Regions from separate parts of the Marinobacter shengliensis genome, predicted to be linked through region 3. Evidence: predicted binding sites of a transcription regulator. Region 3 holds the regulator's gene; each other region holds the start of a gene.

Region 1 (10,213 bases), 770 kb from region 3:
AAGTCCGTTTGACGCACGCCCAAGGCTCCACGGCACGGCTGGGAACCGAGTTTGTCATTGAGCAGGAAGGCGTGGAGAACGATACCTTAAGCTTTCCCGTTGGCCAGAATGAATTGCTTTTCGAGGTCCGTGCCAGTGAGAGCTATTCAACGCCGGAGGACCTGCACGACCGATTTGCGAACCTGGCGGTAGACAGCCGGTTCCAGGCGGGCCGGGAAGGTTTTGCCAGAGGTGCCAGCGATAACCTGTTGAGGCTCAGCTTCAATCGTCTGAAAGAGTCTATTGTCTGGAATGACGGATTTGTTGCGACGGACTTTACCGTTGGTCATGGCGGTCGCTACTTTGTCGCCGGGAGCAACAACGGCCAGGTTCAGGTGCGCATTCATGATCAGACTGGCGCCCTGCTGGGCGACCCCGTAGTTGTTGCCGATCTCGCAGATGCCTCAGCCCGCCCCGATGTGTTCGTGGATGTGGCGGAGCGGCGGGTCACCGAAGACACGGTCCGGGTCACCCGATATGAAATGGCCGTGGCATTCACTACTGACGAGCCGGTTGGCTCAGGCGATGCCGGGGCCGGAGATAATGTGATTGTAGGCGTTTATCGACTAAGTGAAGGAGAGTATCAGCTGCGTTGGGATGACCTGTTCCGGATGGGCACCTCCGGGCATGACCGTGTTCGATGGATAGGGCTCAACCCTGGCAGTGGCTATGTTGCGATCGCGGGTGAAACCGACGGCGTATGGGGTGGAGAGTCGTCGGCCGGCGGTATCGACGCCTTCCTGACCCGAATCGATACCATACCCGATGGCGATGCACTGGTGCCAACGATCGCCTGGACGCGCCAGGTGGGTTCTGAGGGTGATGACCATGTGGTGGGCGGCAGTGTGGCCGCTCTCAGCCCCCTGCTGTTTGGTTTTGCGCCATCATCGATCGACGGCACGGCGGTTACCGGCCCCTTTTTCTTCGGTGGCAGCGCCTCGGGGACAGTGTCGGTTTACCAGGTTGGAGAAGAATCCGCCGAGGTTCTGCGGCATGGGTTTTATGGCGATGGTAGCGCGTGGCTGATTGGTGACGGCCCCTTTGAGTATCGAGTGGAAGTTAACGAAGATGACGCTGACGAACTTATTCGCACACGTGTGAACAGCCGGGCCGGGTTTGCTCTCGGTTACAGTACCTCGGGTGCCATAGGCAGTGCATTGTCGGCCAATGATCAGAATGACACTGCCATTGTAGAGCTGAGCCAGGGCCTGCTGTTTAACGGCGATATGGTCATTGCCGGTTCCACCGATGGGGTCTTCGCTGAAGGCGCTGGAAATCCCTCCACCCGCCATGCAATCCTGGCAAGGCTGAATCGTGGTGATGACGAAGCGGCTTATCGGAGCTGGCGCATTCAGCCTGATGTTGAGGGGTTGAATGTGTTAAGGCTGAAAAACTATCGGGATGATGAAATTACTGCGTTGGTAGACCTGGGTGGTGAGCTGGCAATTAGACTGTTTGGCCCGGAGGGCGATGCACTGACCTCCGAGAACCCTTAATGGCTTTAAAGGGGGGCGAGGCCTTAGACGGTCCCCTCCTGCCGGCTGGCGCTGGCATACAGCTTCAGGTAGTCGGTACTGGTCACAATGCCTGATGGCTGGCCTTTTGCGTCAACGATCAGTGCCGCGTTCAATTGGTGTGCAAGCATAAGCCGTGCGAGTTGATGTGCGTCGGTTTCCGGAGAGGCGGTCAGGAAAGCTGGCAGTTCAACCTGAGACAGGCTCTGATTTACGGCTTGTGACGGGTTTTCGTGGAGCCAGGCGAGTAGCCAGCGCAGGTCAATCAGGCCTGCAACGTTGTGGTCGGCCAGGATGACCAGATGGTGCACATTGTTGTCTTCCATGCTGGACATGGCCTCACCCATGGAAGCCGTAGCGGGTACAGAGTACAGCGCCGGTGAGCAAATGGCGGAAACAGGCAGGTACACACGCTCCTCGCGCCGTTCTCCGGCGGCTGCGGCGCCATACTCCTGGAGTGCACGGTGGCGGCCGCTGTTAGCGGCCTGCTGAAACTCCGCGTCGGTTGCCTCGCTGTGGCCCGGTGAAATCGCGCCGGATTCCGTCAGCTCGGTGACGTCGCCAACGCGACGGCTTCGCAAGGCTTCCGGCAATCGGGTGCCGATTGGTCGCCCCGGCTCACTTACGTGAATAGACATTCCACTAACTCTCCCATGTGACTGCTGCAACATCCCAATGCAGAGCAGCTCCTCTAATGGTAACGGCTGAATGTCACAAAACTGTAGGCCGGCTTCATTACGCCTGGGTAAGTGTCAGGTTCGGTATAGCCGCCCCGTTTCCAGTCGCTTTGAGAGCGGCGCAGGCAAGCAGTGGGGCTGGCCGCTGATAACATCTGCCAGATATTCTGCCAGCAAGGGTGCCCAGACCAACCCTTTGCTGCCCAGGCCGGTCAGCAGATACAGGTCGTTAAGGTGGTTCCCTTCGGTGTCCCGCATGTGGCCGGCCACAGGCTGGTAATCGTGCGTGGTACAGCGAAAGGCCACTCGCCCTTGCAGCTGATCGGGATCTGGCACCGATTCTTTGGTTACAGACGGCAGAATCCGTTTTAGCTCGTCAAGGTTTTCCTGGTGGCCTGCGGGGGTTGGGTAGGGGGTCTCGTCCTTAAGGTCAAATGTCGCCCCGGTGACTGCACTGCCGCCTTGAACAGGGTTGAGATACTTTGTCCCGCAGATCACCGTTTGGGGTAGGTTGAAGTCTGCCTCCGGTAGTTCAGTAACCTGACCGCGGATCGCTTTCAAACGGAGCTGCCCGGCTACGGGCACCAAGGCGGGGCTTTCGTGGCCTCCGGCAATGATCACCGCGTCTGCGCGGCAGTCTTCGCCAGAGTGATTGCGGATACACCATTGATTGTTACATGGCAGAAGGTTGACGACCTGGTAACTGAATCGTGTTTCGATCAGCGGGTGCTCAGCCAGCTGCTGACAGGCCTTTGCAGGCTCAAGCCAGCCAGAACCGGGAAACCAGAGACCGCCAGTATCGACGGGAATCCCTGCCAGTTCGCTCGCCCTGATTGCATCCACGGGTTCCAGCAGATTATCCGGGTATTCATTGCGCTCGCAGAACCGCCGTTGGCGGTCAGCTTCCTGATCATCGGTCGCCAATTGCAGCAGCCCCGTTGGGTGCCAGAAGCGGTTTTGCCAGGGCCGATAGAAACGTTGGCTGAAACTGAGGGCAGTTGCGGCAAGCTCAGTCTGTGCGTTGTACTCCACACCAAGTTTTACATAGAGCGCGCCCTGGGGATTGCCAGATGCCGCAGAACCGGCGTGGGGCGCCTTGTCCAGCAGCAGCACCTGAACACCCCGTTCCGCCAGATTGCGGGCGAGCAGGGTGCCGGCAATTCCTGCACCGATAACGGCAACCGTGCCAGTTCTCGCCTCTTGATTAGTGGTATTCCCTGGTGCGTATATACCTGCAAGCATTTCCCGCTTGCGGCCAAAGCCGGGGACTTTTGCGATCTCGAAGCCGGCCTCTGCAAGGCTGCGCCGCACACGGCCAACGGCGGTAAACGTGGCCAGGGTCGTTCCGGGCTTGCTGTGGCTGGTGATCAGACCAATGGCATCGTCCAGCCACATGTCCGGGTTTAACGACGGGGCGAAGCCGTCAAGGAACCAGGCATCGGCGAAAAAAGTGAGATCCTTCCAGGCATCCAGGACATCGCCAAAATACAGGGTCAGCCGAACCCGACCTCCGGCCAGCACCAGCCGGTGAGTGCCCTTGATCAGTGGAGGGTAATGTTCGATAAGCTCCGTTGCCAGGGGGCTTAGCTCGGGCCAGTACGACAGCGCCTTTTCGAGGTCTTGACGGCGCAGGGGAAATCGTTCTACCGACACAAAGTGCAGTATGGCGTTGTCATCGGCCGGGCGCTGCTTTAACCATTCCGCCCAGGCGGCGAGAAAATTCAGGCCCGTGCCAAAACCGGTTTCAGCGATCACAAAGTGGCCGGTGTCTGGCACCTGCTGGAACCGCTCCGGCAACTGGTTATGCCCGATAAAAACATACCGGGTTTCTGCCAGGCCGTTGTCCCTGCTGAAATATACGTCTCCAAACCGGGTGGATTCGGGTACGCCGTCGCGCCAGATAAGATCTGCCGGCTCCATGGCCGGTGGCAGGCAGGGGGAGTGCATAGGGCTCAGTCTTCAATATTAACCAGAGTCACTTTCTCGATCACGACGGCCTGAACCGGAACATCCGCCATGCCCTGGCGATGTCCGGTTTGTACGCCGGCAATCTTGTCGATCACGCCCATGCCCTCGGTGACTTTGCCAAAGACCGCGTAGCCCGCACCCCGCACACCAGCATTCAGGAAATCGTTTTTGGCGACGTTAACAAAGAACTGAGAGGTTGCTGAGTTTGGGGAGCTGGTTCGGGCCATGGCCACGGTGCCCCGAAGATTAGGCAGGGTTGCTGAGGCTTCGTTAACGATGGGGTTTTTGGTCTGTTTGCGGGCCATGGTTTCGGTTAATCCGCCGCCCTGAATCATAAAGCCGGGAATCACCCGGTGAAAGATCGTACCGTCGTAGAATCCGTCTTCGACATAGGAGAGGAAATTCTCCACGGTTTTGGGGGCTACGTCAGGGCGCAACTCAAGCTCAAAGGCCCCTTCAGAGGTAACAAAGCGAACCTTCGGCAGTTCTTCGGCCTGAATAGGAGTGGCCAGCATCAGGGCAGCGATGGCGGCAAACAGGACGGACATCACAGTTAATACGGGTTTTACGGTATTTGTCATTTCAGAGGCTCTCACAGTTTCAGTTGTTATCAGGAATCCTGAGACAATCCGGATAGAACAAAATTAGCGAAGATCTTAACAGATCCTTACCTGAATAAGTGCAAATCAGCACAGCGTAGGCCAGGGGATTGGGCTACGCTTTAATCATTATCAATACCGGGCCTGGTTGTACGGTGATCACTCTGAATGCGGGAGGAGCCTAGTGAGAATCCGTAAGGGGTTTGAAGAAAAGTCCCGGCTTGGCCGGTTGTTGATCAATCGTGGCTATTTGTCGGAAGGTCAGCTGGACGAGGCGTTGTTGTTGCAGCGGGAAACCGGGCAGCGCCTGGGCGAAGTGTTGATCGCCGCTGGCTGGGTGACTGACAAGGAACTGCATCGCGTTCTCAAACACCAGGCCCGTTATCGTAATGCGGCAGCGCTGGTTACCATGGTGACGTTGCCGTTTCAGCCGTTGGTGTCGCTGGCGGCCGGCAATACCAGCGCGGCATCCATGCCTGCGCAGGCCGGTCAGTTATATGAAAAGGGGGGCTTTGCGCCTCTGTCTGACAGCGATATGGCCGGCGTAACGGCTCAAAGCAGTGTGGGTTTGCTGGAGCGTATTGAAACGGTTGCCGCAATGCCGGGAAATGCTGGCGGCGCGGTTGATGACCCGGAACTCGCCGGACTCGATTCAGTAGAGGGAATCAAGCTGGCCGCCAACATTTTTGTGCCAGTGCTCAGTTTCCTCGATTCCGACCTGACCATCTCTGGTGTTCACTACAGGGAGGGTGAGCCCCGCTATTCCATTCGAGAGGATGGCGCCTTGAGGCTGGCGTTTCCCGAACGGATTGAGGAGATCCGGATGGACAATATCCGCGTGAGTGGCAATCAGAGTCCATCCATGGGGAACGTCAGCATTCACAACATACGGTTTCATCCGGATTCCCAGATGACGATCTACACCCGTTAATGAACGGGTAAGGTGAATCTAACGAAAAACGCCCGGATAGCTCATCCGGGCGTTTTTGTTTGCCGGGTCGGTCAGGCGCTGGCCAGAATGTTGCCGCTGGATACACTGGTTTGTTCGCCCTTGGCGCCATAAAGCTTCTGTTGGGCAGAGGCGCCACGGAAGATGTCCGTGAGCCTCGTCAGGCGTTTTTGAAGGTGTCCGACAACACGACCGTTGTTCTGGTTCAGTTCCTGGCAGGCACGAAGGCGCCCATCGGCGGTTTTCCAGAGTTGGTAAAGGTCTTCCATACCACCGGCACGGATAAACCTCGAGGGCTCGCCGGCATCCGGTCGGTACCCCATGTTCACCAGCAGGCGGATCTTTTGTTTCGCACGCTCACGGATATCCGTCAGGATGTTGTTTTTCTGAGTGGTGATTTCCTGGAGCGGAGCGATGTCGGAGGACGCCAGGAGTTGTTTTTCCTGGTTGAGAAGATCCGCCAGGGTTTCAAGCTGGCGGATGTCTTCTGAGAGAAGGGTCTTCAATTCAATGATTGCAGCCATGTTTTACTCACCCGAAAATGCTTTTATCCATCTCAAGCATTTTCTGGGCCAGTTTCTCTGCATCAATTTTGTAGGTGCCATCTTCCAGTGCTGCGCGAATCTGCGCAATGCGGTCGTCGTCCATTTCCGGGTAATCGCCCAGTTTCTGTTCCAGCTGCTTCAGGTTTTTGGCCTGATTGCTGAGACTGACGTTGTCGCCGCGGGCAGCCGTGCTTTGAGCCTTTGCCTGCTCTCCAGCCGTGGAGGGCGTACTCTGGCTGCCTGTTGCTTTGTCGGCCGTGGTTCTGGTGGTGTTGACCTGGCCGGGGCCAATTCCATTTAAGTCAACTGACATAAGGATACCTGCTTGCCTGTGGCCACCTTCAGAGGCGGCGGAATCGAGTTTATATCTGCTTAACGGCAGCGTTTAGCCGACCTTTAGAAAAAAACGGAAAAAATTTGCCGCTGGGCACGGATTTTCCGTTACATGGCAATTTCCACCCGGCCAGGAGCCGTGACCGTTGCCCGAACCGTGCGTGCTGATTGCAGATTCTCAACCATCACTTGCTCGCCGACACTGGCACTGGCCAGCGCCTTGCCTCGGGAACTGACCGAGAACACCGCGGATTTGGCGGTGATGATAACATGATCGCCCCGCTCAACGGCATTGGGAGCTTCGAGCAGATCTGGCGTCAGCACCGACCCTGCATTAACTGGTCGCCTCACCAGCATGCCGGATACCTGTTCAATATCTGTGAGAATGCCCCGGCGGCTGGCGTTGATCTGCACCTGTTTTTCCTGCAAAAGTTCACCGCTGATGCGCTCACCGCGGGCCAGAGGCCGAGCCGCCACAAGGGCAGGGCCGTGTACTTCGACACTGGCTGTGACGAACATCCGCCATGGCCGCTCCCCGGCACAGGACACCATCACCGATGGCGATGTGGTCCTTAGGGGATCGTTGGTAAACGCGGTTTCGAGTGCCTGTTCGCAAGCAGCTAGGCTAAGCCGGCTGTCGATGCTGCCGACGGTGAAGTTCACCTCGTACTGTTGCTGGCGCTGCTCGTCGGCCCAGGTTTCGATAAATTGACCGGCGGCATCGCGTATCTCGCTTGCAGTGGTGGCCGCAGCCGCGGCGTTCAGGCCCAGGGTCGATAGGCAAAAGGTCGCTAAAAAGATGGTTCGCATCTGCACTGCTTTGTCCTATGCTGTCAGTTAGGCATATTTACGCGAGTTCCGTTAAGGAAAATGGCGCTGGGGCCGTTAACCCTGATTGGACACCCGGCGTCAATGTTTTGGTCCGGGTTCGCGTAAGCAAGTTGTTTAATAATAACTGAGCAAATTCTGTGCCGATCGTTGGCATGCCGGGAGTAGAAAGTTATGGCAGGGGTGTTGGACAGCGTTAACCAGCGTACGCAGTTGGTTGGTCAGAACCGGCTTGAGCTGTTGTTGTTCCGTTTGCGGGGGCGGCAGCTATACGGGATCAACGTTTTTAAGGTGAAGGAGGTCCTTCAATGCCCGAAATTGTCATCGATTCCTAACAGCCGCCAGGTGGTTCGGGGCGTGTCCCATATCCGTGGCGAGACCATCCCCATCATCGACCTGAGCATGGCCATTGGCATGGCAGGCATTCCACAGGAAGAGCTGGCAACAAGCTTTGTCATCATTACCGAGTACAACCGTAAAACTCAGGGCTTTCTGGTGACTGGTGTCGACCGGATCATGAATATGAACTGGGAAGATATCCTCCCGCCACCCAAGGGGGCTGGCAAGGATGTGTACTTGACGGCGGTCACCAAAATTGATGACAAACTTGTAGAAATCATAGATGTAGAAAAGATTCTTGCAGAAGTTTCTCCGCTCAGGGAAGATGTCACCGAAGAGCTGAAAACTCGCAGCGCCGAGCGTGTGCCCGGGCATTTGCCGGTACTGGTTGTTGATGATTCGTCTGTGGCGAGGCGCCAGATCGAGCGCTGCCTGACCGCGATCGGAATGGAAGTGGTCACCAAGAATGACGGTAAACAGGCGTTGAACTACCTCAAGGAGATTACGGGGGATGGTTCCACTGCCCGAGACCACTTATCGTTGATCATTTCCGATGTGGAAATGCCGGAGATGGACGGTTACACCCTCGTTACCAGAATCAAAGAGAATCCGGCGCTCAGCGGCATGTATGTGATGCTCCATACATCCCTGAGTGGCGTCTTTAACCGGGCGATGGTTCAGAAGGTCGGTGCCGATGATTTTATGGCGAAATTCAGCCCGGATGAGCTTGCCGAGCGCGTGATGGAAATTATTGACCAGAATTGATGCCTCGGCTCATGGACTTACCCACGATAGAGATCCAATGAAAGCGGAAATTACGCCTCAGGAATACGAAGCCTTCAAGACATTCCTGCAGGACGCTTGTGGCATTCTGTTGGGTGACAACAAGCAGTACCTGGTGAAGAGCCGTCTACGCAGGATTCTTGAGGAGAACAACCTGAATTCACTGGGTGAGCTTCTCGATCGCTTGAAGCGGGTGGGGCGCAGCGGCCTGCGTGAGCTGGTTATCGATGCCATGACCACCAACGAGACCCTCTGGTTTCGGGACAACCACCCATTCCGTATTCTTCAGGACAAGCTGTTGCCGGAGTTCGCCGAGCGCAATTCGCTCCAACCGCTTCGTGTCTGGTCTGCCGCCTGCTCAACCGGGCAGGAGCCCTACTCGGTAGGCATGGTGGTGGACGAATTCCGGCGCATTCGCCCCGGCAAGCTGCGTGACGTAAAGATCACCGCGACCGATATTTCCAAAAGCGTGCTGGAAGTGGCCCGGCGGGGTGAATATGAGATGATTGCGATAGGTCGCGGGCTTTCCCCGGAGCGGCAGAAGCAGTTTTTTACGCCATCACCTAACGGCGGGTGGCAGATCAAACCGCAGATCAAGGCCATGGTGGAGTTCAAAGAACTCAACTTGCTTGAGCGGTATATGCTCGGCAAATTCGATATCATCATGTGCCGGAACGTGCTGATCTATTTTTCCGCAGACCTCAAAAAGGACATTCTTACCCGCATGCACGGGGCGCTGAATCCGGGTGGCTACCTGATTCTGGGCGCCTCTGAATCCCTGAACGGCCTGCCTGATCTGTACGAAATGGTTCAATGCCATCCCGGCATTATCTACAGGAAGAAATAATCCATGCCGTTGAATGTCTGGGTGCTGGTGGCGGCCCAGGCGCTGGCCATGTGCACCGCGCCTTTTATCGTATTTATTGGCTCTATTCAGGGACGACTGCTGGCGCCTGCGCCAGAGTTGGCAACCTTGCCGGTCGGGCTGGTGGTGGTCGGCACGGTTCTGGCCATAAAGCCGGCGACATGGTTGATGGAGCGGATAGGGCGCAAACAGGTGATGCTTTTCGGCGCACTTGCAGGCATTCTCGCAGGTTTGCTGGGTGCGTACGCTTCCTGGCAATCGCACTTTACCCTGATGTGCCTTGCTGCCGTTCTGGGCGGTTCGGGCCTGGCCGTGGTGCACCAGTATCGCTTTGCGGCGATGGAGTCGGTAGCGCCGGACATGGCCGGCTCGGCAGCTGCAAGAGTGCTGCTGGGAGGCCTGGTTGCGGCCTGGTTGGGGCCTGAAGTAGCTAGCCTGGGCAGTGGGAAATCTGAATCCTTCCCGTTCCTTTACAGTTGGGTCGGGTTGGCCGTTGTTCAGGCCCTGGCGTTTATCATTCTTGCGTTCGGGTATCGCGCCAAGGCAGAGCGGGTCCCGGAAACCGTGGTTGGCGGGGGTCGCCCGCTCAGGGAGATACTGGCAAATCCGCTGGTGTGGACGGCTATCAGCGGCGCCGCCATCGGCTATGCGGTGATGAGCTTTATCATGACTGCAACCCCCTTGAGCATGACCGAAATGGCCGGTCATGATCTGGATGATGCCAAGCGGGTTATTCAGTTACACATTATGGCCATGTATCTTCCGTCTCTTATT
Region 2 (10,213 bases), 1.3 Mb from region 3:
ACGATTCGGCAGGTTCCGGTGAAGCCAGCTTTCTGGATTTGTCATCACTGATGGGCAGCTCTCCATCCTCCGGCCCAGGCTGGAATATTGTGCTTAGCCTTGGCAATGGCGTCGAACTGCGGCTGAGCCAGAACGGATGATCGGGCTCGATAGCCAGGCGCGCATCTGGCTGTGCACAGAGCCCACCGACATGCGCAAATCGTTCCGGGGCCTGAGTGCCCTTGTTCGGAATCAGTTGAAGCACGACCCGCTCAGCGGTCAGTATTTCGTCTTCGTCAATCGGCGCAAGACCCAGATGAAGATGCTGTATTTTACGGCCACCGGTTACTGCCTGTGGGCCAAGCGCCTGGAGCAGGGGCAGTTCCGGGTGCCATTATCCGCCTCGGGTCAGCGAGCCCTGACCCTGACGGATCTGCAACTGCTGATCGATGGCATCGAAGTGCAGAAATACCGCCAGTTCAAGCGTTTTCGAGGGGTATAGAAGGCCGACTTCCGGTATAATATCGGTCATGAATTCAATGGCTTCCGCCCCCCATTCCAACACGTCTTCTTACTCGGCCCTGGCCGAGGAAAATGCGTTGCTACGTGAACAACTTCAGGTCATGCAGCACCAGTTGGACTGGTTCAAGAAGCAGCTGTTCGGTCCCAAATCCGAGAAGCAGGTGTTCGATCTGCCCGGTCAGGACAGCCTGTTTACATCGGATGACGCACCGGTTCCGGAAAAGCCACCGGTAGACGAGAAGCGCACGGTTCGGGCTTACCAGCGCGGCACCGGCAAAAAGCAGCGGGACGACGACTGCCTGAACGACACCGGCCTGCGCTTTACCGCTGATGTCCCGATGGAAGTCATTGAGCACCGGCCACCGGAGCTGACCGGCCCAGAGGCCGATCAGTACGAAGTGATCGGCAGCAAGACCACCTACCGGCTGGCCCAGCGGGCCTCCAGTTATGTGGTACTGAAAGTGGAGCGCCCGGTATTCCGGCGCAAGGGAACCGAGAAGTTGGTAACCACTCCGGCTCCGTTCAACGTGCTGGACAACAGCCTGGCCGATGTCAGCCTGCTGGCCGGGTTGCTGGTGGACAAGTTCCAGTTCCATCTGCCGCTGTATCGCCAGCACCAGCGTATTCAACAGGCGGGCATTACCGTCAGCCGCAGCACCCTGACCAACCTGGTCAAGCGCGCCATCGACCTGCTGCGCCCCATTGTGGATGCCCAGGCCGATAACGTGTTGCGCAGTCGAGTGCTGGCCATGGATGAAACGCCCATCAAGGCCGGGCATCAGGGCCGGGCCGGCCCACAAAAGGGCAAAATGAAATCCGGCTGGTTCTGGCCGTTGTACGGCGATGCCGACGAAGTGGTGTTCACCTACTCGAACAGCCGTGGCCGGGCCCACATCGAACAGGTACTCAGCGAGTCGTTCAGCGGCACCCTGATCAGTGACGGCTACGCGGCCTATGCCCGTTATGCCGCCGCCCAGGAGAACGTCACCCACGCCCAATGCTGGGTGCACAGTCGCCGTTACTTCATCGAGGCTCAAAAGGACCACCCGGAGAAAGTTACTGAGGCCCTGCAACGGATCGCGGCGCTGTACCAGAATGAAGAGATCATTAAAGCTCAAGGGCTGACTGGCGAGAAGAAACGCCAGTACCGGTTGGACCACTCGAAGCCGATGGTCAGCGACTTCTTCCAGTGGTGCCGGGATCAGTTGGCGCAAAGCGGGCTGTTGCCCAGCGATCCACTGACCAAAGCTCTGAACTACGTGCTCAGCCGCGAAACCAGCCTGACCGTGTTCCTGGAAAATCCCGACGTGCAGCCAGACACCAACCACTTGGAAAGGGCCCTACGGCCCATTCCCATGGGCAAGAAAAACTGGATGTTCTGCTGGACCGAACTGGGCGCGGAACACCTGGGCATCATCCAGAGCCTGATCAGCACCTGCAAGCTGCACGATATTAACCCCTACACCTACCTGGTGGACGTGCTGCAACGCATCAGCCAGCACCCGGCCAGTGACGTCAGCGACCTGACGCCCCGACTCTGGAAAACCCGGTTTGCCGACAACCCATTACGGGCGCTGATCGACCCACGCCATCCTGACCGACAGAGCAAACAGCCGGAGGCTACCGTCCGTGCGCATTGAGGACATGAGCATCGACCAGTTGCTGGAGCTGAACCAGTACATCTGCCAGCGCATTGATGAACTGCAAGAGCAGGAAACCCTGCAAGCCTTGAGTCAGTTGCGGGTTGGCCTGAAAGTGACCTTCGAAGGCCGGGAAGGACCTGTGCTGGGGATCGTCACCAAGATCAACCGCAAGAGCGTGATCGTGTTAGCCGAGGACGGTACCAAACAGTACAAGGTCTCGCCGGAGTTATTAAGGCCTCTCCGTGACGTGAAATAGGTCAACTATGTCGTGGAATGAACGCTTACTTTTCAACTGCTGATAAAGCCTGCGTGTAGGCGGTCAAGTCGTGGCAGATTCCTACAAACAGTGTTTCACCATCCACCGTCGTTTCACCCACAGACAAGTGCATGGGGAAGGCTTCTCCACTTTTTTTACGCCCACTTACACAGCGGCCGTATCCGATAACCTGGGGGGTGCCCGTTTTCAGGTAACGGGTGAGGTACTGGTCATGAGCACGGGCATGGGGCTCAGGCATAAGCAATGAAACATTTTGCCCGAGAACTTCATCCGGCCCGTATTCGAACAACGTCCTGGCAGAATCTGAAAACCTCAGGATGGACCCGTTACGGTCGATTACGATTATGGCGTCAACGGCCGCCTGCATCACCGCTTGAGCTAACCCGTTTTCAAGAGTTTCACTGCTCATCCGTTATTTGAACCTCACAACAAGTTCGTGGAGATCTTTAGCGATGTCGCCCATTTCACGCACGCTTTGAGTCGATTCCTCACCTTTCTGAAGATTTTCGCCAGCCAAAGACGAAATTCGCTCCACTTGCTCGTTAATCTGATCGGAAACCTGCGCCTGCTCTTCAACTGCCGCTGCCATTTGCATTGCCATTTCAGCAATGGTGGCAACCGAATCTGCGATTTCCGTCAGACTGGATTCTGCCTCCAGCATTCTCGCTAGCCCGTTGTCGGCAGCACTTGCGCCAGTATCTGCCACCACAACCGATTGTTCAGATTTACTGACTAGCTCGGATACCACGCCGTGAATGTCCTTCGTGGATTCCTGGGTTCTACGGGCAAGATTTCTTACTTCGTCGGCAACCACCGCAAAGCCCCGACCATGCTCGCCAGCTCTTGCAGCTTCAATTGCGGCGTTAAGCGCCAAAAGGTTCGTCTGCTCAGCGATGTCTTCGATAATTTTGGCGGCTGATGCGATTCGCTGAGTCTGCTGAGCGAGGTCATCTACAGACTGACCAATGTTGTGAACTGTTTGTTTAAGGTCCTCAATTGCTCGGCGGGTCGAGTTAATAGTTTTTACCCCATGCCCGGAAGCAGTTCGGGCATTGTCTGCCTTATCTGCAGTAAGCTGGACATTCTGCGACACTTCGGAAATGGTCACAGACATTTCATGTACAGCCGCGGCTACCTGCTCTGTTTCCGCTTGTTGGTTCTGCATCGTTTGTTGGGCTTCATGCGCAATTTCCATACCTCTGATGGTGCGTGACCGAACCTCACCTGCAGAATCTTCCAATCGAGTAAGAACGGCGTCCAGATGTGCCCTCTGAGCCATAATGGCAACCTTCAATTTGCCAATATGAAGGCTGTCATCCGTGTAGCTTTTTGCGGCGAGGTTACTGGTGAAGCTCTTGCCTAGTTGAGCCCTAATAGAGCTCAAAAGTCTGGCTTGAGCGCGATATGAAAAGATAAACAGGCAGACAAACGCCGCCCCCAAGACAACCACAGACAACATGGGCCGGCCAGCCCAGAAGAGTGCAGCTGTGGCGATAAAAACGAGACTTAAAGTGATAAACGGTAGCGATTGCATCGCTGCTTCATGTGCCCCGATCTCCCTCCCGCTCCGAATGTTTGCGTAGAGTTTTTCTGCCCGAGCGACATCTTTTCTGCTCGGACAAGATCGAACGGACTCATAACCAACAATCTCACCATTTTCCGTTACCGGCGTAACGTAAGCGCTTACCCAGTAAAAATCACCGTTTTTGCAACGGTTTTTAACCAGCCCCATCCAAGGTATTCCGGCTTTAAGACAGGCCCACATTTCTTCATAAGCTTTTTGCGGCATATCGGGGTGGCGAACAATGTTGTGTGGTTGGCCAATCAGTTCGTCACGGCAGAAGCCACTTATATCCACAAAAGCCTGATTACAGTGTTTGATTTTTCCTTTTAGATCTGTCGACGAAATCAGCTTTTGGCTGGGTGAGAAGGTGCGCTCAGTGTCGGTGACGGGGAGATTTTTTCGCATAGGTACTCCGCAAAGTACATTGGTTATAATCTAATTCAATTTACTTATATCGGCCGTTTACGCAGAACTTTAGACATAAATTTTCAGAGGCCGTTCCAATTCAGATGAATAAAGGTTGAGTTTTGCACTCAAAAACAGGTTTGGCCGAAGAGATGCGGAGTAGAATCCAGAAAGCACTGGCCAAAAGCGTGGTGTTAACGAGGTCAGTGCTGCGCATCCGTGCTTATGGCGGAGGGGGGGGCGCTGCCTGAAGGCAATCTACATGAGCGATCCCCTAAGGACGGACACACCACTGAACGCGCTCTTTCAAGAGCGCGTTCAGTGCCATCATTAACCTGCGAGAGCACCGAGCAGGCCGCCGACGATTCTATCCAGAACTGGCCCCAATACAGGAATTTCCTGAATCATCGACGGATCAAGAATGTCGCCTAGTGGACTTTCTGCTGCGCCGCCCTGAAGCAGGTTAACAAACTCACCTACCAGCGGCAGATCGTCGAGAGGCGTGCCACCGTCTTGGCCAAGAGAAAGCAATTGCTCAAACAGATCACCGATGATCGGCAGGTCGCCGTTCGTGATGGTATCTGGGTTTAGAAGGGACAGCAGATCACCAATCAAGGGGAGGTCGCCCTCACCGATATTGTTAGGATCCAATGCTGATAGCAACGTTCCGAGGACCGGAATATCTCCAGCACCAAATTCATCGCCTAAGTTAAGCAGTCCAGATAGCTCTCCGATGATCGGCAGATTAGACGGGTCAAAGCCGTCGCCGCCAAAAAAGTTGCCAGCATCGAGCAGAGTGAGCAAGTCACCTATCAAAGGCAGATCCTCACGGCTCGGAGTGCCGCCATTTCCACCCCCAATCGGTGAGAGTTCCAGCAGGGTATCAAATAGTGCGCCGCCCAGGTTAAGAACGCCATTCGGGCCAACGAAGGTTTCAAAACCATCCAGAACAGTAATAGAGGCCAAGCCGCCGAGGTTAACCCGAATCAGAGAGCCTTTCAATAAGCCAATGTCTGCCAGTGCCTTGGCATCCTGCTGACTGGTTAACTCGCCGAGTACGGGAATTTGACCAACTGCATCAAGAACAGTAAGAAGGCCATCCTCAAGTGGTTGAGGCAGTGGGACTGAATTGTCTTCCAGGACCTTTAGCTGAAGTAAACCACGATTGTTCTCTTCAAACAGGTCCGCTAATTCGGGTGGCACGGTGCCCAGATCACCAGAAGCCAATCCTTCAATCAATCCCAGAAGAAGATCCGGTACTTGTTCAGGATTTCCTCCGGTGAACGCGTCGGCAAAAGCGAAGATTTGGCTTTGCCCCAGGCCCAGATCGAGCGCCAGAGTACAATCAGCGCCGGGTTCTCCGTTATTGACCGATTTCGGGTCGCACACAGCGATCACACCGGTGAGGAAGCTCAGGAAATCGACACCGTCAATCGTATTGGTAGATTGGCTCGGCAGTGCACCGCCATTTAATACCCCGGAAAGACCGTCAATCAACGGCAGTTTCAAGATCAAGGCATTGTCCAGGCTGTTTAGGCCATCCTCTGAATCGCCAAAAGCCAACGGATCAAGCAGGGTGCCCGCCAAGTCATTCAGTGCCTCCCCGAGACCAGGAATTTGGCTAACTACGCCCTCATTCAGAGCTAGCACCAAGCCGCCTGTTCGGAACACCGTAGAGCTTGATGCTTCGCCAGGATTGCCTGCGAGGTCCGTGATGTTGGCCTCTACGATAATACGGTAGAAGGTTTGGCCTTTAAGTGCCTGATTGGGAGTGAATTCAACAGAGTTGCCTACTACGTTGAATGCACCAGAAACCAGCCCAACAACGTTACCGCTGTCATCGAGCTCCTGAACAATAAACGTGGTACCGTCGACCGATGATGGGTCTATTGGCTCATCGAACTCGACGAAAATACGGCTGTCCGTGGTGGCCATAGTTTCACCATCACTAGGGCTTGCCGCCACAAACATCGGCCCGGTGGTGTCTTGCTCCGTAGTAGAGCCCGTCGTGAAGCTTGAGGACTCGCTATCCACCAAGGATTTTGTCGAGCCTGAATCACCGCAGTCAGCCTGCAAGCCCGAGAGAGCCTGGATGGTGTAAGTCGTGTCGCCGTTGAGATCGCCTAGTGGATTGAGCACCACGGATCTACCCACTATACGGGGGCTGCCGTCTTCTAAAACAATCTCATTGACACCATCGAGCAACCTGACATTCCCCGGAACGCTGTCCGCATCAACATTTGCATTGAAAGTAATGCGCACGTTGGAGTTAACCGCGACATCAAGGGCGCCGTCAGCAGGAACAAATTCTGTGATCGAAAACTCAGTAGTTGAGGAATTACAGAAACCCTGTTGCTCGGTCTGGTCACGAGTAGGATCTTCCGGCACGTTAAGGCGCGGTTCGCCTGGGCCTCCGCTGCCACCACAGCCAGTGAGCAAGAAGGTTGAAGCAACCCCCAACGCCAACAAGGAGTGTTTAAATGACATCATGATTGCATCCTCTGCTTATTTTTTGATGAGTTCTGAGTATTTGCCAGTAACAATCGCTTCTACCCGACGGTTCTGGGCCCGGCCTTCGGCAGTGCTATTGGTAGCGATTGGTTGAGATTCGCCCATGCCAGTTGTGGTAATTCGATTGGTGTCGATACCAAACTCGTTGACCAATACTTTCATGACAGCGTCGGCGCGGCTTTTCGAAAGTTTTTGGTTATAGCTAGCAGAGCCTGTGCTGTCCGTGTGGCCTTCCAGCAAAATGCTGCTGGTCGGGTACTGCTTCATGACTTTTGCCAGCTTGGCGATTTCCGGGAAAAACTGCCGGCGGACCTCAGTTTTATCGAGCTCAAATTCCACGTAGAGCGTCTCGCGGATTTCCTTCGTTAGCTCTTTGGGACAGCCATCTGAGTCAACAAGGGCGCCTTGGGGAGTGTTAGGGCACTTGTCCAGCTCATCGATTACCCCGTCACCATCAGAATCTTTTGGTGGTGGTACAACAGCTGGCTTGGTCGTGGTAACCGCTGCAGGCTTGGGTGCGCTGGGAAATTTCCGGTTGAAAAGATAATGAACACCAGCGAAGTACTGGCCGTCGACATACCCATCGTCGAGTTCCGTCCTGGCCCTTACGCCTGCCTCAATCATAAAGCGCGGAGCGACCATTCGTTGCATACCGCCTTCCAGGAAAATGGCATCCTCATTTTTGCTAACACCAGAGGTGACATCGATATCGGTATAGCTATAGCCGAGGCCGCCGAAGGGGCGCCATCCCGCCAGTCTAAACTTGGCCGGGTGGGCTCGCCCACCGATTGAGAACCTAAGCAGCTCCGTATCAATACCGGTTGCGCGGGTCTCAGGTTCGGCATAGCTGCCCTGAAGTAGAACACTCCAGTTGGGATTGAACTGATGGGTAACGTTAATCCCGCCCTCATAGTAGTTACTAAAATTGTCTTGAACGACCGACTTATTCCGAGAGTTACCGGAATCTACGTGGCTTCCCTCAATACCAACGGTCCAGTAACTCAAAGGGAAATTCTCAGCGCTCACTGCGAGGCTCGGTAAGCAAATGGTGGCACAAACAGCTGCCAGGTAGGTCATACGCATTTTGGTCACTCCTTTGGACTCTGGTCGAAAATAGTATAGGTAGTATTATGCGATAAAAAAATAGCGATTGACAATATTTTACGGTTTGAAAGTAAATCGTTGAGTTCCGCAGACTGTTAAAGTCTTTCTAGTGCTCGAGGAGGTATCAATTTCTGGGGAGCGTAAGGGTGAGTTCTGTCTGAGGTGGTATGACGGTGATCTGGTCCTGAAGAATTGCGTTCAGGTTGAAAATGGTTACGAATTTTGCCAGCCCAAAGCGGGTTTTTGTGTCGTAGGCAATTGCGTTCAAGTGTTTATATGGTTCGAGCTCAATGAGCTTGTCAAGTAAGTCCATTCGGTTTGATGGCTTTCTCGGAAAGTCTTCTCTAGGTGAGCACTCTTCGTCCAGCCAGCGATTCCAGTGACAGTGAATGTCGTCCAGCACGTCTTTATTGGCTCTTAACGGTAAGTTCAGGAAGCGACACGTCTCGAAGGTTGATAGCTTTTGTTTGTTGCTATCCCAATCGCCAATGTCAACCTTTACATCCGCAAAACAAACTCCTTGGCCTGTGGCGGCGCTTTCCCTGACCGCTGCGCCTATAAGGCTGCCCGGGCCCTTGTTGCCGTATAGGAGTGTTATGCCTCGCTGTGGGAGGCGAAACTCTGGGAGTTGAAAATAGTTCGGATTTTCAAGAGTATAGCTTGACGGCTGTCGGTCACCTTCGAAGAAAAAAAATGTTTTGGTTCCGATTGCAGACACGTTAACTCTCGCCGTTTAAAGACTCGTCAGAGTCAGGAAAAATGGGTCTATTTGCAAAGTGACAATACAGCATCCTATGGTAGCATTGAAAAATAAAGTAGAAAATATGAATGCCAAAGTTTGTGATCCAATGCCCCTACTAAATCTGTCCTTGATCAAGTCGAGAAGCCTCTAATGCCTAACAATGAGTTGACCCATCCTTCAGGGCCTATAAATGGTCGTACACTGGTGAATTTAAAAGCCGTGCTCGAGAGCTTTCTTGGTGGGGGGGAGGTTCGTGATCTTGATCTCGCGCTCCTGATGAACGTACCTCTCAATCGACTGAGCCAATTAAAGAGAGCAAAGTCTTCCATCTATACTGTTGGGCGCACTTCAGACAAAAGTGTCGGCCTTGACGCCGAAGAAGAGGAGGAAGAAAGTGCTGAGTTGCCGGGAGTCAGGCCTAGCCAGGCGATACTCGTAAGGCTGCTCCTCAAGCGACCAGATCTAGTGCCGATGCCTCTACGTCCTTCAAGTGCTGAGGTTTTCGACCTCCTTCAGCCTTTCATGGGGGTGGTTGATCAAGTTAAGTATATAAAATCAGGCGGTAAATCTGGTTTTGCGCCTTTATTCGGGCGGTCCTACATTTCTTCCTACAAAATGTTGGGGGAGGGGGCAGCTGGAATGCAGAATGCAGGTCTACCGGTTGCTCGGCTCCAGATGCTTGTTGTCGGTAAATACTCCCAGTTTTTCAGGGACGGCCTCAGAAAGTACGCGGTGCAGTCTCGCTCGGCTCCAGCGTTCGTTAAGGAGACGTTACAGTGTAAAACGGGTTGGGGGTTGTTGCGTGAGAAGGACTCGCTGACTGACTGGATGGATGATGCATTGCATGACCGGTTTGAGTCAGAGGTGTACGCCCTATTCAGCCAATGGTTTAGCAATTGTTACCTCGGCATCCTGAAGAATGAGGCGAAGTCCAGAGATCTTGACCCAGTCGCAGCCATTATTAAAGGGAAATGGGTGAACTCTTCAGCGGTCAGTGACGATAAGCTGCGACAGTACGATCGATTTTCGCGCCCGATTCTGGGTAGTAGCGACAGCCTGTTCTCATTGTTTCGCGAAAGTTTTGGGCTTACGAGTGCAGAGGCCTATTGGGTTTTAGGATTGCAGGTGAAGGCGTTTTATCGGTTTCGACAACAGCCGGATCGTCGAGTTGATGCCCCTACGTCAATTCTTCTACGTTATTTATTCCAGTATCCAGAGGATATAGGCTTATTTATGCCGAAGCCTATGCCTGGTGCTGAGATTTTTGACAAAATAAAAGATGAAGATGGCAACTTTAAGCTTGGTCAGCTCGCGCCACTATTTGGTGCTTCACGGGTTATGAGCTACGAGTTTTCAAATCCTGATTCGCCTTGCCCGTTCTTCGCTCGGCGTCTTGCTATGGTCTTCCAAGCCGCCTTTTCTGGGGGCGAGCCTATATACAGGCTGCTTAGAGAGTGTGTTGAAGA
Region 3 (10,213 bases):
CGGCAGTTCCGCAAGGGGCGCGGGGCCAAACCGGGTATGCCTGATTTTCCGATTCCGCCGGAGATGCGGCGCGATATTTAGATTTTGGAGTTTGGCTCTTTTGTAGCCTGCCGGTTTGGTGCGGCGAGCCAGGCCGAGCTTTATGTCGACCTGACCGGTTTCATTGCTTAAGCCTTGGGCTCCTGAATCCGCTTACCCCAGGCTTCTTTCTCGCCTGGCAGGATCAGGTTCAAGGCGATCGCGACAACCGCGCACAGAGCAATACCTTCCAGCGTACCAATCACCATGTTGCCGATACCGAAAACCAGGGTGACGCCAACGATCACCAGGTTACGGGACTGGGACAGGTCTACCTGGTGGCGGATCAGTGTGTTCAGGCCGACCACGGCGATGGAGCCGAACAGCAGGCACAGGATGCCGCCCATAACCGGAACCGGAATGGTCTGCAGGGCAGCACCGAATTTGCCAACGAAGGCCAGGACGATGGCAGTACCCGCGGCCCACCACATCACTTTCGGGTTGAAGTTTCGGGTCAGCATCACCGCGCCGGTGACTTCAGAATAAGTGGTGTTGGGTGGTCCACCGAGCATGGAGGCGGCGCTGGTGGCCAGGCCGTCGCCCAGCAGAGTGCGGTGCAAACCGGGTTTTTGCAGGTAGTTTTTGCGGGTGACGTTGCCGATGGCCAGTACGTCACCGATGTGTTCGATGGCCGGGGCAATGGCGACCGGGATCATGAACAGGATGGCGCCCCAGCTGAAGGCGGGGGCGACGAAGTTGGGGACGGCAAACCAGGGGGCTTCCTGGACCGGGGTAATGTCTACAATGCCGGCGAACCAGGACAGGGTGTAGCCAACGATAACGCCAAACATGATTGGGATCAGCCGGAAGATGCCCTTGGCCCAGACCGACATGACGATGGTGACGGCCAGGGAGATCATGGCGATGACGATGGCGGTGTTGTAGGGCACCAGTTCGGCGGCGCCGTCTCCGGTGCGGCCAGAGGCCATATGCACCGCCACCGATGCCAGTCCCAGGCCGATGGTCATAATCACCGGGGCGATGACCACCGGCGGCAGCAGGCGGGTGACAAAGCCCGTGCCCCGTGCCCGCACGGCGCCGGCCAGGATGATGTACAGGATGCCGGCCGCCATCAGGCCCCCAAGAGTTTCTTCCAGCCCGAAGCGGCCCTTGGCGGCGATGATCGGCGCGATGAAGGCAAAGGATGAGGCCAGGAAAATGGGGATCTGGCCGCCGGTGACTATGTGGAAAATCAGGGTGCCGACGCCGGCGGTAAACAGCGCCACGTTGGGGTCCAGCCCGGTGATCAGGGGCATCAATACCAAGGCGCCGAAGGCGACCAGGAGCATCTGGGAGCCGGCTAGTGCCTGCTTCCATACGGGTTCATGGGTGTGTTCCTGCATGCTCAGACGTCCTTCTGCTTGGTGCCGAAGATTTTGTCACCGGCATCACCCAGGCCAGGCAGGATGTAGCCTTTCTCGTTCAGGCGCTCATCAACAGAAGCGGTGTAGATGGAAACGTCCGGGTGTTTTTCCAGCACTTTCTCGATGCCTTCTGGCGCGGCCACCAGCACCAGGGCCCGAATTTCGGTGCTGCCGGCTTTCTTGAGCAGGTCGATGGTGGAGATCATGGAGCCACCGGTGGCCAGCATCGGGTCGATAATCAGAGCCATGCGCTGGTCCAGCTCGCCCACCAATTTTTCCAGGTAGGTTTCAGCTTCCAGCGTGTCTTCGTTGCGGATCTGGCCCACTACGCTCACTCGTGCCACCGGGATCAGGCTCAGCACGCCGTCGAGCATGCCCAGGCCAGCGCGCAGAATCGGCACGATGGTGACTTTCTTGCCGTGAATCTGTTCCACGGTCACCGGCCCGGCCCAGCCATCAATGGTTTTTTCCTGCAGGTTGAAGTCTTTGGTCGCCTCGTAGGTCAGAAGTGCGCCAACTTCCTGTGCCAGTTCACGAAAATTCTTGGTGCTGATGTCGGCGCGGCGCATCAGGCCGAGTTTATGGCGGATCAGGGGGTGCTTCACTTCGTGGATCGGCATTGGGGTCACCTGTGTGTTCGAATGTTCGGGCTTGATTTCGGATGCAATAAATGGCGCAAGGATACCGTATCTGGGCGCCCGCGTCAGGCGCTGGTCGTGCGGTAAATATCAAAAACTGTAAGGCCTGGTACGGTTCTTGCGATAACTCTCCCAGATTGGCGCGCCGCGTCAGATTTTCGACCCTGACAGTTCTGAAAAGCACGGCAGAGCGGAGAAGTATCCAGCATGGACAGAGCGTTAGTTCTGAGTAACGTCAAAACCCTGACGCGGGGCAGTATCGGTATTCCACTGATGCTTATGGGCTTGTTGGGCATGATGATCCTGCCCATGCCGGCCTTCCTGCTGGACGTGTTCTTTACCTTCAACATCACCTTGTCCATCGTCATTCTGCTGGTGTGTGTGTACGCGCTTCGGCCGATGGAGTTCGCGTCGTTCCCGACGGTACTGCTGGTTGCCACGCTCCTGCGCCTGGGGTTGAACGTTGCCTCTACCCGGATTGTCCTGCTCAACGGTCACGAAGGTGGTGATGCTGCCGGTAAGGTGATCGAATCGTTCGGTGAGGTTCTGATTGGCGGGAACTATGCGGTTGGTCTGGTGGTGTTTGCCATCCTGATGATCATCAACTTCCTGGTAGTCACCAAGGGTGCCGGCCGGGTGTCGGAAGTCAGTGCCCGTTTTACCCTGGACGCCATGCCCGGCAAACAGATGGCCATTGATGCGGATTTGAACGCGGGCCTGATAAACCAGGACGAGGCCAAAAGCCGCCGTTCGGAGATTGCCCAGGAAGCGGATTTCTATGGATCCATGGATGGTGCGTCCAAGTTTGTAAAGGGCGATGCCATTGCGGGGTTGCTGATTCTTGCGATCAATATCATTGGTGGTATCTCGATCGGCATGCTCCAGCATGGCCTGGACTTTGGCCTGGCGATGCAGCGGTACGCGCTGCTGACCATTGGTGACGGCCTGGTTGCCCAGATTCCATCACTGTTGCTGTCTACTTCCGCTGCCATCATGGTAACGCGGGTAACGGCCAGCCAGGACATGGGCGGGCAGATCATTCATCAGATGTTCAACGCGCCCAAGGCCATCGGTATTGCCGCAGTCATCCTGATTATCCTGGGTCTGATTCCGGGCATGCCCCATGTTGCCTTCCTGGGATTGGGCAGCCTTGCCGCCGGTGCGGCCTGGCTGATCTGGAAAAAGCAAAGCCAGACTGTGGAAGAAGAGGGCGTTTACGCCGGTCGTGGCGGCATGGCTGGTGGAGCGCCCCGTGCCGGTGGCGAGGTGGTTCAGGATCGGTCCGGCGCAGAAGGACAGGCGCTGCCGGCGCCCGGTGAAACCCGGGAGCTGGGCTGGGATGATGTGGCGACCGTTGACATCGTTGGTCTGGAAGTGGGCTACCGGCTGATTCCTCTGGTCGATAAATCCCAGGGCGGGCAGCTGCTCAGTCGCATCAAGGGGGTTCGGAAAAAACTGTCTCAGGATCTGGGTTTCCTGATGCCGTCAGTGCACATTCGGGACAATCTGGACCTGATGCCAAACGTCTACCGCATCACCCTGATGGGTGTGACCATTGCCGAGGCGGAGATTCACCCGGAACGTGAGCTGGCCATTGATCCGGGCCAGGTGTTTGGCAAGGTGGAAGGCATTGCAGGCAAAGATCCGGCCTTTGGCCTGGATGCCATCTGGATTGAGCCAGACAAGAAAGACCAGGCCCAGACCCTGGGCTATACCGTGGTGGATGCCAGCACGGTGGTGGCTACCCACCTTAACCAGATTCTGCAAAAGCACGCCCATGAACTTATCGGCCATGAAGAGGCCCAGAAGTGGCTGGACCAGTTGGAGAAAATGGCTCCGAAACTGGCGGAGGAGCTGGTGCCTACGACGATTTCCGTGAGCGTCCTGCTGCGGGTACTGCAGAACCTGCTCCGGGAAGAAGTGCCGGTCAGGGATATGCGCTCCATTGCCGAGGCCATTGTTAACGTGCACCCCAGAAGCCAGGACCCGAAACTGTTGACCACCCTGGCTCGCCAGGCGCTTCGCCGAATGATCGTTCAGAGCATCTGTGGCAACGATGCCGAGATTCCGGTGATCACTCTGGATCCCGATCTGGAACAGTTATTGCTTAAGTCTGTTCAGCAGAGTCAACAATCCGGCGGACAGGAAGATATTGGCCTGGTGCTTGAGCCCAACATGGTGGAAAAGCTGCAGCGGTCTCTTCAGGACAGTGTTCAGCGCCAGGAAATGCTGGGCAAGCCGGCGATTCTTCTGGTTTCCGGGCCCTTGCGGCCAGTGCTGGCAAAGTTTGCCAGTTATGGGGTAGAGCGTTTGCATGTGCTCTCGTACCAGGAAATTCCGGATAACAAACAGATCACGATAGTCGCCTCTGTTGGCCAGTAAGGCCGGCAGGGCAAGGCGAACACCCGATTCGGGCACGCCGGTGGAGGATGAAGCGTTATGAAAGTACAACGGTTTTTTGCAAAGACCATGGCCGAAGCCCTGAAACAGGTTAGTCATGAGATGGGGCCGGATGCCGTTATTTTGTCCAATCGCCGGGTGGACGGAGGCGTCGAAATTGTGACGGCCCTGGACTATGACGAAAATATGGCACGCCAGCGCCTTGGCGAGAAAGCGGCACAGGCCACCAACGGCTCGCGCCTGGCGGAGCTGCAGGCAGACCAGCATCGTCGGTTGGAAGAAGAGTTGAACCGATCGCGCAGTCGCATTCGCGAAGTGCGGGAGAAGCGGGCGGGTGTCGGCGCGGAATATGATCGTGCACTGGCTGATGATCGGCCGGGTGCCGACTGGTCAGGTGAGTTGGCTGGTGGATCGACCTCGGTGGGCAATGCAGGTGGCCGATCAGAGGCGGGCTACTCGGATGAGTTGGCGAGCATGAGAGCGGAAATCAACTCCCTGAGAGAGATGGTCAGCGGCCGTACCTCGGTACCCGAGAAGCCTGCAGTCGCGGCATCCAATGCGGTTCAGCAGAGGCTTGCAGAGCGGCTGCAGGAATTTGGCCTGGGCGCGGAGCTGGCAACCTCTCTGTCCCGTCAGCATCGCGCCGGCAGGTTGGAAGACGGTTGGAAGCAATCCCTGAAGATGCTGGCCACCGGCGTACGTACCGCTCGGGAACACTGGCTTGAGGCCGGCGGCGTCTATGCGCTGGTGGGGCCAACCGGGTCTGGGAAGACCACCACCATTGGCAAGCTGGCAGCCCAATATGTACTGGAGCACGGGCCGGATTCCCTGGCGTTGGTCACCACCGATCGCTACCGGGTGGCAGCCCATGAACAGCTGTTTGTGTTTGGCCGTATTCTCAATGTTCCGGTCCGGGTTGTGGACGAGAGTCATTCCCTGGATGACATTCTGGACGAATTGTCAGACCGGCACCTGGTTCTGATTGATACTGCCGGGCTGACCAGCTCGGATCGCGGTTATCAGGAACAGCTGGCGGAGTTGGCCCGGAGCGATCACAATATCCGTACCCATCTGGTCGTGTCTGCCACCAGCCAGCCGCGCATCATGAAATCCGTGTGGCATTGCTATAAGATGGCAAACCTTGCAGGCTGCGTCATGACCAAGATTGACGAAGCGCTGACACTGGGTGAGTCTTTGGGCTTTGTCATGGAAACCGGCCTGCCAGTGGCATGGTATACCGATGGCCAGAAGATTCCCGAAGACCTGCACCGGGCAGAGGCCATTCCTCTGGTGCGGTTGGGCGTAGAACGCCTGAAAACAATGCAGCACGGCCAGGCCGTTGCAGAAGGGGCCTGAGGCCCGGTGGTACAGCCGGTGCGCTGCCGTTTGCGCCCACACAAGAACGCAGTAAGAGACTGATAACAGTATGAGCAGACCACATCCGGTTCAGGTGATTGCGGTTACCGGCGGCAAGGGCGGTGTCGGCAAGAGTAATGTGTCCGTCAACCTCGGTATCGCGCTGGCCCAGAAAGGCCGGCGGGTGGTGTTGCTGGATGCAGACCTTGGCCTTGCCAATATCGACGTGCTGTTGGGCATTACCGCCAATCGCAATCTGCAGGATGTGCTCAGTGGCGAGTGCGACCTCAAGGACGTTCTGGTCAACGGCCCGGGTGGTATCAAGATTGTCCCCGCATCGTCCGGCACCCAGCGTATGACCCAGTTGAGCCCGATGGAACATGCAGGGCTGATCAACGCCTTCAGCGAGCTGGGTGACCAGATTGATGTGCTGATTGTTGACACAGCAGCCGGTATTTCCGAGTCGGTCGTCAGTTTCCTGCGGGCCTCCCAGGAATTGCTGCTGGTGGTGTGCGATGAGCCTACCTCCATTACCGATGCTTATGCCCTGATCAAACTGATGAATCGCGACTACGGCACCAACCGTTTCCGTATTCTGGCGAATCAGGTGCGAAATGAGCAGGAAGGCCGGCATCTGTATGAAAAACTGACCCGTGTCACCGAGCGTTTCCTTGATGTAGCACTACAATATGTAGGTATCGTGCCGTACGACGAAGCCGTCAAAAAAGCCGTTCAGCGGCAGCGGGCCGTTCTGGATGCCTATCCACGGGCTAAGGCGTCGCTGGCGATCCGTGCCCTGGCAGAGAAAGTGGACAGCTGGCCGCTGCCATCATCGCCAAGAGGGCATCTGGAGTTTTTCGTGGAGCGGCTCGTCGAAGTCTGATCTGAATCCAGTCCTATAAGAAAACCGGATACATGACATTGGCGAAAAACCTGGGAATCTACCATCAGGCTGGCGCAAAAGGCCCCTCTCAGCTGATTGAGGAGCATGCGCCGCTGGTCAAGAAAATCGCCCTTCATCTGATGGCCCGTTTGCCGGCCTCGGTTCAGCTTGAAGATCTCATGCAGGCCGGCATGATTGGCCTGCTGGAAGCTGCACAACGCTATTCCACCGGCAAGGGTGCCACCTTTGAAACCTACGCAGGCATTCGTATCCGCGGTGCCATGGTGGATGAAATCCGCAAGGGCGACTGGGTTCCCCGCTCCGTTCACCGCAATGCCCGCCGTATCGCGGCAGCCATCAAAACGGTTGAAGACCGCACCGGGCGCGAGGCCCAGGATGTCGATGTTGCCGAAGAGCTGGGCATTGACCTGTCGGAATATCATGCTTCCCTGGCAGACGCCAACAGTGGCCGACTTTTTAGCCTTGATGAGCTCAATGAATCCGGGGAGCTGCCGATAGAAGAAACAGAGGCCAGCGATAATCCCCTGGATGGCATTTCATCAAATGCATTCCAGAAAAGCCTGGCAGAGGCAATCGAAGAGCTTCCTGAGCGAGAAAAGCTGGTGTTGAGCCTCTACTACCAGGAAGAGCTCAACCTGAAGGAAATCGGCGCGGTGCTGGGCGTCAGCGAGAGCCGGGTCAGCCAGATTCATAGCCAGGCGGCCCTTCGTCTCAGGGGGCGGTTGTCCGATTGGCGGGAAGACGAGCCAGAATAAACCGGGCCGGCGCTGACCGCGCGGCGCGTAACTGTGTAGATTTTGGTAACCGGCGCTTTACAACGCGGCCAAACACCACACAATAAGCGGTTAAAGCAGCGGCCTGCTAGACTTTCAAAAGGCTTAATGAAATCCGGGTGTTACTGACTGGAGGTCCCATTGGACAAAAACATGAAAATTCTCATTGTGGATGACTTTTCCACAATGCGGCGAATCATCAAGAATCTGCTGCGCGATCTTGGCTTCACCAATACGGATGAAGCGGACGATGGCAACACTGCATTGCCCATGCTCAGGAGCGGCAAGTACGACTTCCTGGTGACCGACTGGAACATGCCTGGCATGTCGGGTTTTGATCTGCTCAAGGCGGTGCGGGCAGACGAGAACCTGAAGAACCTGCCGGTGCTGATGGTAACCGCGGAGGCCAAGCGTGACCAGATTGTGGCGGCGGCGCAGGCCGGCGTTAACGGGTACGTCGTCAAACCGTTTACCGCTGCCGTTCTCAAGGAAAAGATTGAGAAGATCTTCGAGCGAATCCAGTAACCAGAGGTCGGATGGCTGTCATGACTGACAAGAACGAGAACCATCAGGGCCTCGACCCGGAGGTAACCGAAAAGCTCCAGCAGCAAAGCTCCGAATTGGCCGAATGCATCAGTTCCGGTAACTACGCCCGTGCGATGTCGGTGATCAACGAGCTTAGTGAAGTTCGCGACCAGAGCCTCTATCGGGAAGTGGGGCGGTTGACCCGGAGCCTGCACGAGGCTATCCGGAATTTTCAGATAGACGCCCGCAGTGCCGAGCAGAAAGAAGCCTTGTCCAAGATGTCCGATGCCTCGGATCGGCTGGCCTACGTTGTCCAGATGACCAGCCAGGCGGCTAATCGCACCATGGACCTGGTCGAAGAAAGCATGCCGGTGGCGCATACCATGCGCGACGAAGCGACCGCCCTGCGAGACGAATGGCAGCGGTTGCGTCGTCGGGAAATGGAGCCGGCAGAATTCCGGGAGCTGTACGGCCGCATTGATCGCTTCTTTGCGGGCCTGGCCACAGATTCCGATACCCTGTACAGCAACCTGTCAGAAATCCTTCTGGCCCAGGACTTCCAGGATCTTACCGGGCAGGTTATCCAGAAAGTAACGGCTCTTGTGAAAGAAGTCGAAGAGAACCTGCTTGGCCTGGTGGTGATGGCCAGCCACGTGGACCAGCTCACCGGCACCGTGCACCAGATTGAAGAAAAAGAAGAATCGGCCGAAAAAGGGGTAGGGCCTCAGATCAAGGCTGAGGAGCGTGATGATGTAGTTTCGGGGCAGGACGACGTTGATGACCTGTTATCCAGTCTCGGTTTCTGAACGATTATAGAGGGTGACGCATGGCGTTTGATGCCGACGAAGAGATCCTGCAGGACTTCCTGGTTGAAGCCGGCGAGATTCTCGAAAAGCTGTCCGAGCAGCTGGTAGATCTTGAGCAGCATCCGGATGACAGCAACCTGCTCAACGCCATCTTCCGTGGTTTCCACACGGTCAAGGGCGGTGCCGGGTTCCTGCAGCTCGAAGCGCTGGTCAACTGCTGTCACTCTGCGGAAAATGTGTTCGATATCCTCCGCAACCACAAGCGCAAGGTCACCTCCGAATTGATGGACGTGGTGCTGGAAGCTCTGGACCACGTCAACGCCATGTTTGATCAGGTTCGTAACCGTGAAGAGCCGACTCCGGCTCCGGACGAATTGATCGCTGCGCTGGATGAACTTGCCAAGCCGGAAGGCGACACGGCAGCGCCGGCACCGGCAACGCCAGAACCCGAACCTGCCGCCGGTGCGGGCAATGATTCCGGAGATATTACCGACGAAGAGTTTGAGCAACTGCTGGATGCCCTGGCCGATGAAAAAGGTGCAGAGCAACAGCCGGCGGCCGCACCGGAAAACACCTCCGCCAACGACGCCGGGTCAGACGGCGACGAGATCACCGACGACGAATTTGAAGCCCTGCTGGACCAGTTGCATGGTAAAGGCCAGTTTGCTGGCCCCCCGGTTGTTGATAACGACACCCCGCCGGAGCCGGAACCAGAAGAGCCGGCAAAATCATCCACTGGTGATGATCTGATCACCGATGACGAGTTTGAAAACCTGCTGGATGAGCTGCATGGCAAAGGCAAGAGCCCTGGTGCGGCCCCCGCAGCGGAGACCAAACCTGAGCCTGCGGCCAAGCCTGAGCCAAAGAAGCCGGAACCAAAACAGCCGGAACCCGCCAGGCAGGAAGCCAAGCCGGCAGCCCCCTCCGCCCCGGCAAGAGATGCGGCGCCCGCAGCCGAGACCACCGTGCGGGTGGATACCAAGCGCCTTGACGACATCATGAATATGGTGGGTGAGCTGGTACTGGTCCGTAATCGCCTGCAGCGCCTGGGCTCCGAGAGCGAAGATGAACATATGCACAAGGCGGTCGCCAACCTCGACGTGGTGACCACCGATTTGCAGGCGGCGGTCATGCAGACCCGCATGCAACCGATCAAAAAGGTATTCGGGCGCTTCCCACGGGTGGTACGAGACCTGGCCCGAGGGCTGAAGAAAGAAATCAACCTGGTGATGCACGGGGAAGAAACCGACCTGGACAAGAACCTGGTCGAAGCGCTGTCCGACCCGCTGGTTCACCTGGTAAGAAACTCCGTTGATCATGGCATTGAAATGCCAGAGGTGCGGGAAAAGGCCGGTAAGCCCCGTGCAGG

The links. Region 3 encodes FliA, which starts transcription of late flagellar genes. Its sites were predicted from a motif close to CTAAAGTTTNNNNNNNNNNNGCCGNTAA; they were not measured.
Region 1: a site for FliA is predicted at 6,664-6,691, ahead of flgM (flagellar biosynthesis anti-sigma factor FlgM). Genes of this name have one in related genera too.
Region 2: a site for FliA is predicted at 4,437-4,464, ahead of QUE75_RS13260 (methyl-accepting chemotaxis protein). Genes of this name have one in related genera too.

The regions. Positions count from the first base shown of each region.
Region 1 covers NZ_AP028062.1:2,368,512-2,378,724, reverse strand. Annotated here, with positions in the region: gene QUE75_RS10930 (alpha/beta hydrolase) at 1-1,535, shown strand, start outside; gene QUE75_RS10925 (CBS domain-containing protein) at 1,559-2,191, opposite strand; gene mnmC (bifunctional tRNA (5-methylaminomethyl-2-thiouridine)(34)-methyltransferase MnmD/FAD-dependent 5-carboxymethylaminomethyl-2-thiouridine(34) oxidoreductase MnmC) at 2,306-4,177, opposite strand; gene QUE75_RS10915 (peptidylprolyl isomerase) at 4,183-4,779, opposite strand; gene QUE75_RS10910 (hypothetical protein) at 4,982-5,728, shown strand; gene QUE75_RS10905 (flagella synthesis protein FlgN) at 5,800-6,270, opposite strand; gene flgM (flagellar biosynthesis anti-sigma factor FlgM) at 6,278-6,604, opposite strand; gene flgA (flagellar basal body P-ring formation chaperone FlgA) at 6,733-7,434, opposite strand; gene QUE75_RS10890 (chemotaxis protein CheV) at 7,627-8,556, shown strand; gene QUE75_RS10885 (CheR family methyltransferase) at 8,594-9,421, shown strand; gene QUE75_RS10880 (MFS transporter) at 9,425-10,213, shown strand, end outside.
Region 2 covers NZ_AP028062.1:2,892,720-2,902,932, reverse strand. Annotated here, with positions in the region: gene tnpA (IS66 family insertion sequence element accessory protein TnpA) at 1-140, shown strand, start outside; gene tnpB (IS66 family insertion sequence element accessory protein TnpB) at 137-481, shown strand; gene tnpC (IS66 family transposase) at 429-2,141, shown strand; gene QUE75_RS13270 (hypothetical protein) at 2,131-2,400, shown strand; gene QUE75_RS13265 (PAS domain S-box protein) at 2,426-2,830, opposite strand; gene QUE75_RS13260 (methyl-accepting chemotaxis protein) at 2,834-4,390, opposite strand; gene QUE75_RS13255 (Ig-like domain-containing protein) at 4,721-6,880, opposite strand; gene QUE75_RS13250 (OmpA family protein) at 6,896-7,984, opposite strand; gene QUE75_RS13245 (hypothetical protein) at 8,130-8,723, opposite strand; gene QUE75_RS13240 (hypothetical protein) at 8,898-10,213, shown strand, end outside.
Region 3 covers NZ_AP028062.1:1,598,905-1,609,117, forward strand. Annotated here, with positions in the region: gene flhB (flagellar biosynthesis protein FlhB) at 1-81, shown strand, start outside; gene QUE75_RS07295 (uracil-xanthine permease family protein) at 168-1,421, opposite strand; gene upp (uracil phosphoribosyltransferase) at 1,424-2,062, opposite strand; gene flhA (flagellar biosynthesis protein FlhA) at 2,288-4,462, shown strand; gene flhF (flagellar biosynthesis protein FlhF) at 4,520-5,836, shown strand; gene QUE75_RS07315 (MinD/ParA family protein) at 5,907-6,719, shown strand; gene QUE75_RS07320 (RNA polymerase sigma factor FliA) at 6,752-7,495, shown strand; gene cheY (chemotaxis response regulator CheY) at 7,655-8,038, shown strand; gene QUE75_RS07330 (protein phosphatase CheZ) at 8,059-8,844, shown strand; gene QUE75_RS07335 (chemotaxis protein CheA) at 8,865-10,213, shown strand, end outside.